DNA from 2 places in the Streptomyces sp. NPDC002640 genome. Region 1 is predicted to be linked to the other one. Evidence: riboswitches for the same ligand, from Rfam matches in the RefSeq annotation. Region 1 holds a riboswitch; the other holds the start of a gene.

Region 1 (5,145 bases):
CGGCACGTACGTGTCGATGTTCCTGTTCGGCGGGGAGTTCCCCGGCACGGACATCATCGCCAGGTTCTACTCGATCCACATCCTGCTGCTGCCGGGCATCATGCTCGGCCTCGTGGTGGCGCACCTGATCCTGGTCTTCTACCACAAGCACACGCAGTTCGCGGGTCCCGGCCGTACCAACAACAACGTCGTGGGCATGCCGCTGCTGCCGGTGTACATGGCGAAGGCCGGCGGGTTCTTCTTCCTGGTGTTCGGCGTCATCGCGGCGATCTCGGCGATCGCCACGATCAACCCGATCTGGAACATCGGCCCGTACCGTCCGGACCAGGTGTCGACCAACGCGCAGCCCGACTGGTACATGGGCTTCTCCGAGGGCCTGATCCGCATCATGCCGGGCTGGGAGATCAACTTCTGGGGCCACACCCTGGTCCTGGGCGTCTTCATCCCGCTGATGGTCTTCGGTCTGGTCCTGGTCGCGATCGCGGTCTACCCGTTCATCGAGTCCTGGGTCACCGGCGACAAGCGCGAGCACCACATCCTGGACCGCCCGCGCAACGCCCCGACCCGTACCGCGTTCGGCGCGGCCTGGATCGCGCTGTACTTCGTGCTGCTGGTCGGTGGCGGCAACGACCTGTGGGCCACCCACTTCAACCTGTCGATCAACGCGATCACCTGGTTCGTCCGGATCGGCATGTTCGTGGTCCCGGTGCTGGTGTTCATCGCCACCAAGCGGATCTGCCTCGGCCTGCAGCGCCGCGACAAGGAGAAGGTGCTGCACGGTCGCGAGACCGGCATCATCAAGCGCCTGCCGCACGGCGAGTTCATCGAGGTGCACGAGCCGCTCTCCCAGGAGCAGCTGCACACCCTCACCGCGCACGAGCAGTACAAGCCGGCCGAGATCGGCCCGACGGTCGACGAGAACGGTGTCGAGCGCAAGGTGAAGGGATCGGAGAAGCTCCGCGCCAAGCTGAGCCAGGCGTACTACGGCGAGGGCAACCAGATCGAGAAGCCCACGCTGGAGGAGTTCAAGGAGATCGAGGCCGGCCACGGCCACCACTGAGTGCCCCGGCGCCGAGTGAGGGGGCAGGTCCCCCCGGTCGCCGAATGATCGACTGATCGCCACGGCAGGAGCCCCGTCCGGTCCCCGGACGGGGCTCTTCGCCGTCCCCGGGATCGATAGGGTGGGAGGCGCCCCGCGACCGGGGCCACACCAGTGCACCCGCGGCCTGTGGCGGGCCGCCGGACCGAGACCGTCAGGAGCGGCAGATGAACGCTGTGACCCCCGCTGGAGGCGACACCGCGGCGGGCCGCTCCTGGCCGGCCGTCCTCAACGCCCTGCTGGAGGGCCGCGACCAGAGCGCGGACGACACCGCCTGGGCGATGGACCGCATCATGCGCGGCGAGGCCACCGACGCCCAGATCGCCGGCTTCGCGGTCGCCCTGCGGGCCAAGGGCGAGACGGTCGAGGAGATCACCGGCCTGGTGCGCGCGATGTACGCCCACGCCCGGGTGATCGACGTGCCCGGACCGGCCGTGGACATCGTCGGCACCGGCGGCGACGGCGCGAAGACCGTCAACATCTCCACCATGGCCGCGATCGTGGTCGCCGGCACCGGGGTGAAGGTCGTCAAGCACGGCAACCGGGCCGCCTCCTCGGCGAGCGGTTCCTCGGACGTGCTGGAGAAGCTGGGCGTCAACCTGGAGCTGACCCCGCAGCGGGTCGCCGAGGTGGCGAACGAGGCGGGCATCACCTTCTGCTTCGCGGTGAAGTTCCACCCGGCGCTGCGCCATGTGGCCGCCGCGCGAAGCCAGTTGGGCATCCGCACCACCTTCAACTTCCTGGGGCCGCTGACCAACCCGGCCCGGGTGAAGGCCCAGGCGATCGGGGTCGCCGACCCGCGGATGGCGCCCATCATGGCGGGCGTGTTCGCGGAGGCGGGCAACTCCGCGCTGGTCTTCCGCGGCGAGGACGGCCTCGACGAGCTCACCGTGACCGGGCCCTCGCGGGTCTGGGTGGTGCGCGACGGGCAGGTGCGCGAGGAGCTCTTCGACCCCCGTGACGTCGGGGTCGGGTACGCCCCGCTGGAGGCGCTGCGCGGCGGGGACCCGTCCCACAACGCCGACGTCGCCCGCCGCCTGCTGGCCGGGGAGACCGGACCGGTGCGGGACGCCGTCCTGCTGAACGCGGCGGCGGCGCTGGTCGCCCTGGAGCCGGGCGAGGGCACGCTCGCCGCGCGGATCCGCGCCGGCATGGACCGGGCCGCCGAGGCGCTGGACTCCGGCGCCGCCCGCAAGGCGCTCGAGCGGTGGGTGCTGGCGAGCAACGCCTGAGCCGCGCGGGTGCGTTGACGCGCCCCGCCGCCGACGAGGCGTGGTCCGGATGCCGGACCACGCCTCGTGCGCGTGCGGCGGATGTGGCAGGATGCGGTGCAGGTCATGAGTGACAGCCATCAGGCCCCGGCCGGCTGTCCGGCAACCCTCCGTCCGTGGCGGGGTGCCCCGGGTGAGGACCAGGCCGCAGACAGCAAGGTCTGTGGCAAGCGCGGACCTCTCGCGACGTCAGGGGTCCTGGTCGTCGAGGAGATCCCCATGAGCCGACGAATGCGCCGGGCCTGACCGGCGCGAGGGCGGCGCTCCCACGCGTTCCGCCCGCCGGGCAGGCCGTCGAGCCGAGTCCTTCTTCCTACCTCGTCCTCTCTTCCGCGTTCCCGCCCGGATGATGCGCCGCGGTCCGTCCGCCGCCCCCGGGAGCGCCGACGCGCCCACAGGAGTCCGCCATGTCCGTTTCCGCCGTTGCCGCCGCCGACCCGACCGCCCTCGCCCTCGACGCCGCTCCCGCCTCGCCCGCCCTGCTCGCCGAGCCGCTGCCGGTGCTCGGCCTGGACGTCACCGTGCCGCTCGCCTCCGGCCGCCGGGTGCCCTACGCCGCGCTCGACCAGGCCGCCAGCGCCCCCGTGCTGCGGCAGGTGTGGGACGAGATCGCCGAGTACGCGCCGTACTACGGCAGCGTCCACCGCGGGGCGGGACACCTGTCCCAGCTCTCCACCGAGCTGTACGAGGACGCCCGGGAGACCGTCGCCCGCTTCCTGGACTGCCGTGAGGACGACCAGGTCGTCTTCACCCGCGCCACCACCGACTCGCTCAACCTGCTGGCCTCCGCCCTCCCGGACGACTGCCGGGTGTACGTCTTCGAGACCGAGCACCATGCGGCGCTGCTGCCCTGGCGCGGCGCCCGGGTGACCTTCCTGGACGCCCCCGCGAGCCCCGCCGAGGCGGTGACCCTGCTGACCGACGCCCTCGCCGCGCGGGGCGACGACGCGCCCGCGCTGGTCTGCGTCACCGGGGCGTCCAACGTCACCGGGGAACTGTGGCCGGTGCGCGAACTGGCGGAGGCCGCGCACGCGCACGGGGCGCGGATCGTGCTGGACGCCGCGCAGCTCGCGCCGCACCGGCCGGTGTCGGTGCGGGACCTGGGCGTCGACTGGGTGGCCCTCTCCGGGCACAAGCTGTACGCCCCGTTCGGCGCGGGCGTGCTGGCGGGCCGCGCCGACTGGCTGGACGCCGCCGAGCCGTACCTGGCGGGCGGCGGAGCCAGCCGCAGCGTGGTCCGGCGCCAGGACGGCGGCCTCGACGTCGAGTGGCACACCGGACCCGCCCGGCACGAGGCCGGCTCGCCCAACGTGGTCGGCGCGCTCGCCCTCGCCGCCGCCTGCCGGGTCCTCACCGAGGCGGACCCCGCGCTGCTCGCCGGCCGCGAGGAGGCGCTGCTCGCCCGGCTGCGGGCAGGGCTGGCCGCCCTGCCGGGCGTGCGGGTGCTGTCGCTGTTCGGCGAGGACGTGCCCCGGGTGGGCGTGGTGTCGTTCGTGGTCGACGGCTGGGACAGCGCCGACCTCGCCGAACGGCTGGCCTCCTCGCACGGCATCGGCGTGCGGGCCGGGCTCTTCTGCGCCCACCCGCTGGTGCGCCGCCTGCTCGGCGGCACCCGCGACGCCGCCGCCGAGTGCGGGGGGAGCGGCGGCTCCCCGCTGAACGCGGTCCGCGCCAGCTTCGGCGTGGGCACCCCGGTGGAGCACGTGGACCGGCTGCTCGGCGCCCTCGCCGACCTGACGGGCGGGCACGCGTAACCCTTCCTCGCCGGCGGCGGCGCGGGCGACCGTGCCGGCCCCGCCCGGGCCGCCGGGGAGGTCACGTCGCCGGGGCGTCACGCCGCGCGGCGTCCGGCGCCGGCGGTGACCTGGGCGCCCAACAGGACCATGCGCAGGGCGCGTTCGGTGGCGTCGGCGAGGTACTCGGCGCCCCGGCCCATCGCCTCGCCCAGCGACACCGGACCGGGCAGGATCCCGCAGTACGCGTCGATGCCGGCGGCCCGCACCTCGTGCGCCCCCTCGCCGAGGGTCCCGGCCAGGGCCAGCACCGGACGCCCGTGCCGCTTCGCGCGCCGCGCCACCTCGGCGGGGATCTTGCCGAACGGCGTCTGCCCGTCCAGCGAGCCCTCGGCGGTCACCACCAGATCGGCGCGGGCCAGCCGCACGTCCAGGCCGAGGGGGTCGAGCAGCACCTCGAACCGGGGCCGCAACCGGGCTCCCAGGGCGGCCAGGCCCGCGCCCAGGCCGCCCGAGGCGCCGGTGCCGGGCGCCGTGCGCAGGTCCACGGCCGGGGCGGGGAACACGTCCCGGGTCAGGACGCCGGCCCAGTTCTCCAGGCCCGCGGACAGCAGCTCGACCTGGGCCGCCGTGGCGCCCTTCTGCGGCCCGAAGACCCGGGCCACCCCGCGGTCGCCGCAGAGCACGTTGTGCGGGTTGCACGCCACCACCAGCTCGGTGTGCCGCAGCCGCGCGTCGAGCCCCGAGGCGTCCACCCGGGCCAGCCGCACCAACTTGGCGCCGCCGTAGCCGAGTTCGCGGCCGTCCTGGTCGAGCAGCCGGACGCCGAGCGCGCTCAGCGCCCCGGCCCCGCCGTCCGAGGTGCCGGAGTCGCCGCAGCCGACGAGCACCCGCCGCGCCCCGGCGTCCAGGGCGGCCACGATCAGCTCGCCCACGCCCCGGGTGGTGGTCGCCCCCGGGTCCCGGGCGTCGCCCGGCACCAGCCGCAGCCCGGCGACCGCCGCCATCTCGACCACGGCCGTGCCGTCCGGCAGCAGCGCGA
Region 2 (5,145 bases), on a different contig from region 1:
GCCCTCGACGTCCTCGGCGATGATCAGCAGCGGCTTGCCGGACTGCATGACCTTCTCGAGGAGCGGGAGCAGGTCCTTGACCGAGGAGATCTTGGAGTTGGCGATGAGGATGTACGGGTCCTCGAGCGACGCCTCCATGCGCTCCATGTCGGTCGCGAAGTACGCCGAGATGTAGCCCTTGTCGAAGCGCATGCCCTCGGTGAGCTCGAGCTCCAGACCGAAGGTCTGGGACTCCTCGACCGTGATGACGCCTTCCTTGCCGACCTTGTCCATCGCCTCGGCGATGAGCTCGCCGATCTGGGTGTCGGCGGCGGAGATGGACGCCGTGGAGGCGATCTGCTCCTTGGTCTCGATCTCCTTGGCCTGCTCGAGCAGGGCGCCGGAGACGGCCTCGACGGCCTTCTCGATGCCGCGCTTCAGGGCCATCGGGTTGGCGCCGGCCGCCACGTTGCGCAGGCCCTCGCGGACCAGCGCCTGGGCGAGAACGGTCGCGGTGGTCGTACCGTCGCCGGCGACGTCGTCCGTCTTCTTGGCGACTTCCTTGACCAGCTCGGCGCCGATCTTCTCGTACGGGTCCTCGAGCTCGATCTCCTTGGCGATGGAGACACCATCGTTGGTGATCGTGGGGGCGCCCCACTTCTTCTCGAGGACGACGTTGCGGCCCTTGGGGCCGAGCGTCACCTTGACGGCGTCCGCGAGCTGGTTCATGCCGCGCTCGAGGCCGCGCCGTGCCTCCTCGTCGAACGCGATGATCTTGGCCATGTGAAGTGGTCCTCCCAGGACTGGGGGTGATTCCTTCGGACCGCGCCCGCGCCCGCGACGGACGGCCTGCGTGCCGGACGGTTCCTTCCCGCCTCGGCAACGCGGACCTCACCGACCCGGTCCATCGTTGTCACTCTCACCTTCAGAGTGCTAACGCAATGATTAGCACTCGACCCTGCCGAGTGCAAGACGCTCCCGGAATCCCGCCCTGTTTTCCGCCCTCCGGACACCCCACCGGGCGAGGAGCGGCCCGGCGACGGCGGCGAGGATCCGCAGCGTCCCGGCGGCAACCGGCACCCGGCGGGAGGCCCGCCGCGGGCCGGGTGCGGCCCCGTCCCGCAGCGGTCCCCGCGGCGGCGCGTGGGAGTGGGTCGCGGGGCGCGGGCCGCCGGTCGTGGGCCGCGGCGAGGACGCCCGAGCAGGACGAGGCACGGAGGGGGAAGGACGGGGATCGAGGGAGGGGGCGGGGACCGACGGGGCGCGGGCACGGCGTAGGGCCCGCGCCCCCGAGGGGGTGCGGGCCCTACGTCACGTCAGGATGTTCGGTCGCTGCGTTCAGCCGGCCAAACGGACCATGTCCGCCTGCGGCCCCTTCTGGCCCTGCGAGATCTCGAACTCGACCCGCTGGCCTTCCTCGAGGGTGCGGTAGCCGTCCATCTGAATCGCGCTGTAGTGCACGAAGACGTCCGCACCACCGTCGACCGCGATGAAGCCGTACCCCTTCTCCGCGTTGAACCACTTGACGGTGCCCTGAGCCATGCCTAACTCCCCTATTACTGGCCCTTGCACAGATCCGCACTTCGCGGATCCGGGTCAGACCTCACCCGCCGCCCAGGCGGCGGGCGTGCGCCGGAACGCGTCGACCGCGGCTGAATGTATCTGCCCAACTGCCCTCTGCAACAGGTCAATCGGACGACAATTCTGGTGGGGCCCGGTCAGCGGTATGCCGAGAAATCGCCGGAATTCAGGGCAAGTCCGGGCGGACAGAAGGAGCGAACCGCGCAAAGGACCCGCGGAGTTTGGCTGCATCTTGTCGGGCCGGAGGCAGGAACTCATCGACGCCCGGCCCGAGTTCGGCGCGGGGTACCCCAACTGTACCGCGCCCAATCATGCAGAATCGCCCTCCCCTGTCGGCGGCGGTATGCGACGCCGGCATGAACGGGGGAGGGCGATACGGAAAGCGCGGGTAAAGCGAAAGCGATCAGGCGCCGCCGGCCACCGCGGGAATGATGGAAACGCTGCCGCCCGCGGGGGTGGCGGTCTCCAGTCCCTGCTCGAACCGCACGTCGTCGTCGTTGACGTAGACGTTGACGAAGCGCCGCAGCTTGCCCTGGTCGTCGAGGACGCGGGCGGCGATGCCGGTGTGGTTCTTCTCCAGGTCGGCGATGACCTCGCCCAGGGTCGCGCCCTCGGCGCTCACCTCGGCCTGGCCGCCGGTGTAGGTGCGGAGAATGGTCGGGATGCGAACGGTCACGCTCATGGGGGTCTGACCTCCGGTCACGGTGAGGCTGGGTACGGGGCTGGCGGGGCGGAGGTCAGGCGAGGCCGGCCTCACGGAAGGAGTCGAGGCTGGGACGGATGGTGGCGGTCAGTCCCTGGTCGGCGACCGCGTCCAGCGTCTTGAGGCCGTCACCGGTGTTGAGGACGACGGTGGTGAGCGTCGGGTCCAGCAGCCCGTTCTCGATCAGCTTGCGCGTCACGCCGACGGTCACGCCGCCCGCCGTCTCGGCGAAGATGCCCTCGGTGCGGGCCAGCAGCCGGATGCCGGCCACGACCTCCTCGTCCGTGACGTCCTCCACCGCGCCACCGGTGCGGCGGGCGATGTCCAGCACGTAGGGACCGTCGGCCGGGTTGCCGATGGCCAGCGACTTGGCGATGGTGTCCGGCTTCTGCGGGCGGACCACGTCGTGCCCGGCCTTGTAGGCGACCGAGACCGGGGAGCAGCCGGAGGCCTGGGCGCCGAAGAGCTTGTACGGCTTGTCCTCGACCAGGCCGAGCTGGATCAGCTCCTTCAGACCCTTGTCGATCTTGGTGAACTGCGAGCCGGAGGCGATCGGGATCACCAGCTGGTCCGGCAGCTGCCAGCCGAGCTGCTCGCAGATCTCGAACGCCAGCGTCTTCGAGCCCTCGCCGTAGTAGGGCCGCAGGTTGACGTTGACGAAGCCCCAGCCCTCGCCGGCCGGGTCGCCGATCAGCTCGGAGCAGAAACGGTTCACGTCGTCGTAGTTGCCCTCGATGCCGACGAGCTCGCCGCCGTAGACCGCGGCCATGACGACCTTGCCCTGCTCCAGGTCGTGCGGGATGAACACGCAGGACCGGAAGCCGGCCCGGGCGGCGGCCGCGCCGACGGCGCCGGCCAGGTTTCCGGTGGAGGAGCAGGAGAGCGTGGTGAAGCCGAAGGCGCGGGCCGCCTCGAGGGCCTGGGCGACCACACGGTCCTTGAAGGAGTGCGTCGGGTTGCCGGAGTCGTCCTTCACGTACAGGCCGCCGGTGACGCCCAGCTCGCGGGCGAGGTTGTCGGCCTTCACCAGCTTCGTCCAGCCCGGGTTCAGGTTGGGCTTCCCGGCGACGTCCGCGGGCACGGGCAGCAGCGGGGCGTAACGCCAGATGTTGCTGGGGCCGGCCTCGATGCGGCGGCGGAGCTCCTCGGCCTCGTAGGAGGAGTAGTCGTAGGCGATCTCGAGGGGCCCGAAGCATTCCTCGCAGGCGAAGACGGGGCCGAGCGGGACGCGGTGGCCGCACTCGCGACACGAGAGCGCGGTCGCGGGGCCGAGATCGACGGGGGCGGCGGAGGTCGTCGTGGACGCGGAAGCGGTCGTGACGGTCTGTACAGCCATGAGTGGCGAGGCCCTTTCTCCTCATCTTCCTCAGCGGCGTCTTCGCCGTGAGACGGATTTGGCACCTTCCCTAGCCGGGGCCTCGCGTGATCGCGGGCACGGCTGGAGGGTTGCCGGGGCTTCATCGGGCCGTATCCCTCTGCCCCTCTGGATGAGCGTTCTTCTGTTGTTCTTCGATTGTTTTGAGCGGGCCCCGGCGAGGGGACCCGTAACCACCGGTCGAGCGAACCCGACCCCCGACATGCGGTGGTCACCGGTGATGTTCAAGACTGTAACCGAAGGCCAGGACAGTTGAGAGAGTCGTCCGGAACGCGAGACGGGCCGCCCGCCGCACGGCAGGTGGTCGGACACAGTGAGGAGCCGCTGACTGTGCTGGAAGAAGTCGAAAGCTGGCTGGGCACACGCTCCTGGCATGTGACCGATCGCCCGCTCCACCAGATCCTCGCCGCGAAACGCCAGTGCGGTTCGACGGTCTCCGTCGTGCTGCCGGCGCTCAACGAAGAGGCCACGGTCGGCGACATCGTCGCCACGATCCGCAGGGACCTGATCGAGGAGGTTCCCCTGGTGGACGAGCTCGTGGTCGTCGACTCCGGGTCCACGGACCGCACCTCCGAGGTGGCCGCCGCCGCGGGCGCCCGGGTGGTGCACCGGGACGTCATCCTGCCCCGCGTCCCCGCCGTCCGCGGCAAGGGGGAGGTGCTCTGGCGCTCGCTGCTGGTCACCGGCGGCGACATCGTGTGCTTCATCGACTCCGACCTGCGGGACTTCTCCTCCGACTTCGTCACGGGCACGGTGGGCCCCCTGCTCACCGACCCCCAGATATCGCTGGTCAAGGCGATGTACGACCGTCCGCTCGGCACCGAGGCCGGCCAGGGCGGCCGGGTCACCGAGCTGATGGCCCGCCCGCTGATCAACCTGCACTGGCCGCAGCTGGCCGGCTTCGTGCAGCCGCTGGGCGGCGAGTACGCGGCCCGGCGGTCGCTGCTGGAGCGGCTGCCCTTCCCGGTCGGCTACGGCGTGGAGCTGGCCATGCTGATCGACGCCCTGCACACCGTGGGGCTGGACGCCCTCGCCCAGGTCGACGTCGGCGTCCGCAAGCACCGCAACCAGGACAGCCAGGCCCTGGGGCGGATGGCCGCCACCATCTACCGCACCGCCCAGCTCCGGCTGGCGCGCGGACAGATGGTCCGGCCGCTGATGACCCAGTTCGAGCGCACCGAGGAGGGCTTCACGCCGCGGACCCACGCGGTGGACACCCTGGAACGGCCGCCGATGACCGAGATCGTCGAGTACCGGTCCCGCGAGGTGGCCTGACCTCACCCGTTCGGCGCAGCGCCCCGCCTCCGGGCCGGGCGCCGCCGCGACGGCCGGCGACGTTTGGACTTTTCCCCTCCGGGCTAGGTGACGCGTATGGGTTCCCCCGAAACTTCCGCCACAGCTTCCCCCGCTCCCCAGGTGCTGGTCGCCTCCAACCGCGGACCGGTCTCGTACTCGGTCGCCGAGGACGGCTCGCTGGTCTCACGCCGCGGCGGCGGAGGTGTGGTCT

Evidence for each region. A riboswitch is a leader RNA that binds a small molecule or an ion and turns the genes downstream of it on or off. The one in region 1 is predicted to bind S-adenosylmethionine.
Region 2: another riboswitch for S-adenosylmethionine. It lies ahead of thrC (threonine synthase); the one in region 1 lies ahead of ACWD3O_RS17120 (aminotransferase class V-fold PLP-dependent enzyme).

What each region holds. Positions count from the first base shown of each region.
Region 1 is NZ_JBSFVZ010000011.1:205,537-210,681, forward strand. Features, by position in the region: gene qcrB (cytochrome bc1 complex cytochrome b subunit) at 1-1,060, shown strand, start outside; gene trpD (anthranilate phosphoribosyltransferase) at 1,267-2,331, shown strand; SAM riboswitch class IV at 2,433-2,549, shown strand; gene ACWD3O_RS17120 (aminotransferase class V-fold PLP-dependent enzyme) at 2,778-4,124, shown strand; gene ACWD3O_RS17125 (glycerate kinase family protein) at 4,202-5,145, opposite strand, start outside.
Region 2 is NZ_JBSFVZ010000003.1:309,547-314,691, forward strand. Features, by position in the region: gene groL (chaperonin GroEL) at 1-762, opposite strand, end outside; gene ACWD3O_RS06080 (cold-shock protein) at 1,318-1,521, opposite strand; gene ACWD3O_RS06085 (MoaD/ThiS family protein) at 1,964-2,242, opposite strand; gene thrC (threonine synthase) at 2,298-3,599, opposite strand; SAM riboswitch class I at 3,618-3,757, opposite strand; gene ACWD3O_RS06095 (glucosyl-3-phosphoglycerate synthase) at 3,969-4,913, shown strand; gene ACWD3O_RS06100 (alpha,alpha-trehalose-phosphate synthase (UDP-forming)) at 5,010-5,145, shown strand, end outside.